One region of the Streptomyces sp. NPDC051561 genome, then DNA from elsewhere that is predicted to be linked to it. Evidence: riboswitches for the same ligand, from Rfam matches in the RefSeq annotation. Region 1 holds a riboswitch; the other holds the start of a gene.

Region 1 (2,389 bases):
CGAGGCCGACGGTGTGCAGGGCGTCGATGAGGAGGCCGAGTTCGACTCCGTAACCGACGGGGAAGGGCAGCCGCTCCAGGAGGGTCCGGCGGGCCGCGTACTCACCGCCCAACGGCTGTACGAACCCGGCCAGTTGGGGCCAGTGGAGGTTGAGCAGGGGGCGGGCCATCAGCTCGGTGACGCGGCCGCCCTGGCCGGCGGTCCGGCCGGTGGCGGGATCGGCGGGTTCGGTGCCCAGCGGGCGGTCGTACGTCGCCTTCACGAAGTCGACGTCCGGCTCGGTCAGCAGCGGCCCGAGGATGCCGGAGACGAAGGAGGAGTCGAAGTCGATCAGGTCGGCGTCGACGAAGCAGACGAGGTCACCGCGGGTGACCAGGAGCGAGCGCCACAGCACCTCACCCTTGCCGGGCAGTGGCGGGACGCGCGGGAGGATGTCGTCGCGGTGGACCACCCTCGCACCGGCCGCCGCTGCCGCCTTCGCCGTGCCGTCGGTGGAGCCGGAGTCGATCACCACGAGCTCGTCCACCAGGGGGGCGGCCTGGCCCATCAGGTCCCGGCGGATCGCGGCCACGATCGCGCCGACCGTCGCCTCCTCGTCGAGCGCGGGCAGGACGACGCTGACGGTGGTGCCCCTGGCCGCCTTCGCGGCAAGCAGTCGCTCCAGCGGGCGGTCGGCGGCGGTCCAGGACCGCGCGGCCAGCCAGCGCTCCACCTCTTGCAGCACGCCCGTCACTCCTGACTCCGTCGCCTCGGCCGGCAGGCTGTGCCGGCACTCGTGTGATCCATCTCGCGGTCCGGACGCCTAGCTCTTGCCTCCGGGGGTTCGGTTACAGTCTTGAACAACGCGGAGAGACGTCGCATGTCGGGGTCGTCGCCGCACACAAACACCCGGGCCGCTCAGGCGCGCATCCGGAGTCATAGCGCTCATCCAGAGGGACTGAGGGAAACGGCCCGTTGAAGTCCCGGCAACCCCCCTGCCGACCGCGAGGTCAGGCCGGGAAGGTGCCAATTCCGTCTCGCGGCGAACGTCGTCGCGGGGAAGATGAGGAGGGACCTCGCCATCATGGCTGTGCAGACCACTGAGAACACCACCACCGCCGTAGACCTCGGCCCCGCCGCCGCGCTGTCCTGCCGCGAGTGCGGCGAGCGCTTCGAGCTCGGCCCGATCTTCGCCTGTCAGCTCTGTTTCGGTCCGCTGGAAGTCGCGTACGACCTGCCGACCGCGAGCCCCGAAGAGCTGAAGAAGCGCATCGAGGCCGGTCCGAACAACATCTGGCGCTACGCCCCGCTGCTGCCCGTCCCCGCCGACGTCGCCGAGCACCCCAGCCTGAACCCCGGCTTCACCAAGCTGGTCAAGGCGGACAATCTGGCCCGCGAGCTGGGCGTCACCGGCGGCCTGTTCGTCAAGGACGACTCGGGCAACCCGACCCACTCCTTCAAGGACCGCGTCGTCGCGATCGCCGTCGAGGCCGCCCGCGCCTTCGGCTTCACCACCCTCTCCTGCTCCTCCACCGGCAACCTGGCCGGAGCGGTCGGCGCCGCCGCCGCCCGGGCCGGCTTCCGCTCCTGCGTGTTCATCCCGCACGACCTGGAGCAGGGCAAGGTCGTCATGGCCGCCGTGTACGGGGGCGAGCTGGTCGGCATCGAGGGCAACTACGACGACGTGAACCGCTTCTGCTCCGAGCTCATCGGCGACCCGCTGGGCGAGGGCTGGGGCTTCGTCAACGTCAACCTGCGCCCGTACTACGGCGAGGGTTCCAAGACCCTGGCGTACGAGATCTGCGAGCAGCTCGGCTGGCAGCTGCCGGACCAGCTGGTGATCCCGATCGCGTCGGGCTCGCAGCTCACGAAGATCGACAAGGGCCTCCAGGAGCTGATCAAGCTCGGTCTGGTCGAGGACAAGCCGTACCGGATCTTCGGCGCCCAGGCGGAGGGCTGCTCGCCGGTCTCCACCGCCTTCAAGGCCGGGCACGACGTGGTCCGCCCGCAGAAGCCGAACACCATCGCCAAGTCCCTCGCGATCGGCAACCCGGCGGACGGCCCTTACGTCCTGGACATCGCCCGCCGTACCGGTGGCGCGGTCGAGGACGTCAACGACGAGCAGGTCGTGGACGCGATCAAGCTGCTGGCCCGCACCGAGGGCATCTTCGCGGAGACCGCGGGCGGTGTGACGGTGGGCGTCACCAAGAAGCTGATCGAGGCCGGTCTGCTGGACCCGGCCCTCACCACCGTCGTGCTGAACACCGGCGACGGCCTCAAGACGCTGGACGCGGTGGCCCCGACCACCGGCCCCTCCGCGACCATCCGCCCGAGCCTGGACGCGTTCCGCGACGCCGGCCTGGCACGCTGAATCACCCACGTAACGGAAGGCTGAACACCATGAGCGTCA
Region 2 (2,389 bases), on a different contig from region 1:
GCAAGGAGCTCGGCGCGCAGACCACCTTCAACATCCTGGGCCCGCTCACCAACCCGGCCCAGGTGCGGGCCCAGGCGGTCGGTGTCGCCGACGCGCGGATGGCGCCGATCGTGGCCGGCGTGCTGGCCGGGCGGGGGAATTCCGCGCTGGTCTTCCGGGGCGACGACGGCCTGGACGAGCTGACCACCACGGCGACCTCCCAGGTGTGGGTGGTCCGCGACGGCGCGGTCCGCCAGGAGGCGTTCGACCCGCGGGACGTGGGGCTGGAGATCGTGCCCGTGGAGGCTCTGCGGGGCGCGGACGCCTCGTACAACGCGGAGGTCGCACGGAGGCTGCTCGCGGGCGAGCAGGGCCCGGTGCGGGACGCGGTGCTGCTCAACACGGCGGCAGCCCTCGTAGCCCTCAATCCTCATGGAGGATCGTTGAACGAGGAGATCGCCGCCGGGATCGAGCAGGCGCGTGAGTCCCTCGACTCCGGCAGCGCGCAGCGGGCGCTGGAGCGCTGGGTGAAGGCGAGTAACGCCTGAAACGCGGTGGGTGTGTGACGCAGAGCGCAGTCCGGATGTCTCAGAAGGCGGACTGCGCTCTTGCACGTCGTTGATCGTGTGGCAGGATGCTGCACAGGTCATGAGTGACAGCGACTACGGCCCCGGCCCGCTGTCCGGCAACCCTCCGTCCGTGGCGGGGTGCCCCGGGTGAAGACCAGGTCGTAGGCAGCGAGGTCTACGGCAAGCGCGGACCCCTGCGCACTCTTTTTGGAGTGGCGCGCCCCTGGGGTCCTGGTCCTCAAGGGAGCAGTCTCGTGAGCAAGCGAATGCGATAGGGCCCTTCGGCCCCGTTCCACCTTCACCTCCGTGCGGTCCTTTTGTGGCCGCGCGTCGAGGCAACTCCCGTACTCCACAAGGCAGTTGAGCCTTGGTCGGCGGTACGGGTGCATCTGAAGCCATTCCGCCTTGTCCTGCCAGGAGTTTCGCCATGTCTGCATCGTCCACCGCCACCGCCACCTCCTCCGCTGCCTCCGAGTCCGCCGACCCCTGCTGTGGAGCGCCGCTCCCCGTCCTCGGGCGGGACGTGGCGGTGCCGCTGGTGACCGGTGGCGAAGTCACGTACGCGGCCCTCGACTACGCGGCCAGCGCCCCGGCGTTGCAGCGGGTGTGGGACGACGTGGCGGCGTACGCCCCGTACTACGGCAGCGTGCACCGGGGGGCCGGGTACCTCTCGCAGCTGTCGACGGACCTCTTCGAGAACAGCCGGCAGACGGTGCACGAGTTCCTGGACTGCCGGGACGGAGACCAGGTCGTCTTCACCCGCTCCACCACCGACTCGCTGAACCTGCTCTCGGCCGTACTGCCCGCCGACTGCCAGGTGTTCGTCTTCGAGACCGAGCACCACGCCTCGCTTCTGCCCTGGCAGAACGCCAGGGTGACGTACCTCAACGCGCCGCGCACCCCGGCCCAGGCCGTGGAATCGCTGGAGCGGGCGCTCACCGACCGTGATCCCTACGGTCCCGCGCTGGTCTGCGTCACGGGCGCCTCGAACGTCACCGGTGAGATCTGGCCGGTGAAGGAGCTGGCGGCGGCGGCCCATGCGCACGGTGCGCGGATCGTGCTCGACGCGGCGCAGCTGGCGCCCCACCACCCGGTCTCCGTCAAGGACCTGGACGTCGACTGGGTCGCCTTCTCCGGGCACAAGCTGTACGCGCCGTTCGGGTCGGGTGTGCTGGCGGGCCGGGCCGACTGGCTCCAGGAGGCAGACCCGTACCTGGCCGGTGGCGGTGCGTCGAAGAAGGTCGCGCGGCGAACCGACGGCGGGGTGGATGTCGAGTGGCACACCACCGCCGCCCGCCACGAGGCCGGTTCGCCCAACGTGATCGGCGTCTACTCCATCGCCTCCGCCTGCAAGGCGCTCACCGAGGCGGGCTTCGACTCGCTGGTGGAGCGGGAGCAGTCCCTGGTGCGCAAGGTGCGGGAGGGGCTGGCAGAGGTGCCGGCCGTCAAGGTGCTCTCGCTGTTCGGTGACGACGCGCCCCGGGTCGGCGTCATCTCCTTCGTGGTGGAGGGCTGGAACAGCTCGCACTTCGCCGCAGCGCTGTCCGCCGAGTACGGGATCGGCGTCCGCGACGGTCTCTTCTGCGCTCACCCGCTGGTCCGTACGCTGCTCGGCAGCGACCCGCAGGACCCGGGCGAGTGCGGCGCCCCCGAGGCCGAACCGGGCGAGCGCTCTCTCAACGCGATCCGGGTGAGCTTCGGTGCGGGTACGCCCGACGAGCACGTCGAGCGTTTCGTGGCCGCCGTGCAGGAACTCGTCGCGAACGGTGCGCAGTGGAACTACCGGACCGAGGAAGGGCGTTGCGTCCCGGCGGTCTGAGGGATGCGGGGCCGGTGGGGCG

What was found. Region 1 has a riboswitch for S-adenosylmethionine ahead of thrC (threonine synthase). Riboswitches for the same ligand answer to the same signal wherever they lie in the genome.
Region 2: linked by a shared signal. The riboswitch ahead of ACIA73_RS08470 (aminotransferase class V-fold PLP-dependent enzyme) and the one ahead of thrC (threonine synthase) in region 1 are both predicted to bind S-adenosylmethionine.

What each region holds. Positions count from the first base shown of each region.
Region 1 covers NZ_JBITDM010000014.1:55,961-58,349, reverse strand. The annotation lists gene ACIA73_RS27105 (glucosyl-3-phosphoglycerate synthase) at 1-724, opposite strand, end outside; SAM riboswitch class I at 922-1,049, shown strand; gene thrC (threonine synthase) at 1,064-2,350, shown strand; gene ACIA73_RS27095 (MoaD/ThiS family protein) at 2,380-2,389, shown strand, end outside.
Region 2 covers NZ_JBITDM010000003.1:98,286-100,674, reverse strand. The annotation lists gene trpD (anthranilate phosphoribosyltransferase) at 1-527, shown strand, start outside; SAM riboswitch class IV at 624-741, shown strand; gene ACIA73_RS08470 (aminotransferase class V-fold PLP-dependent enzyme) at 976-2,367, shown strand; gene ACIA73_RS08465 (glycerate kinase) at 2,328-2,389, opposite strand, start outside.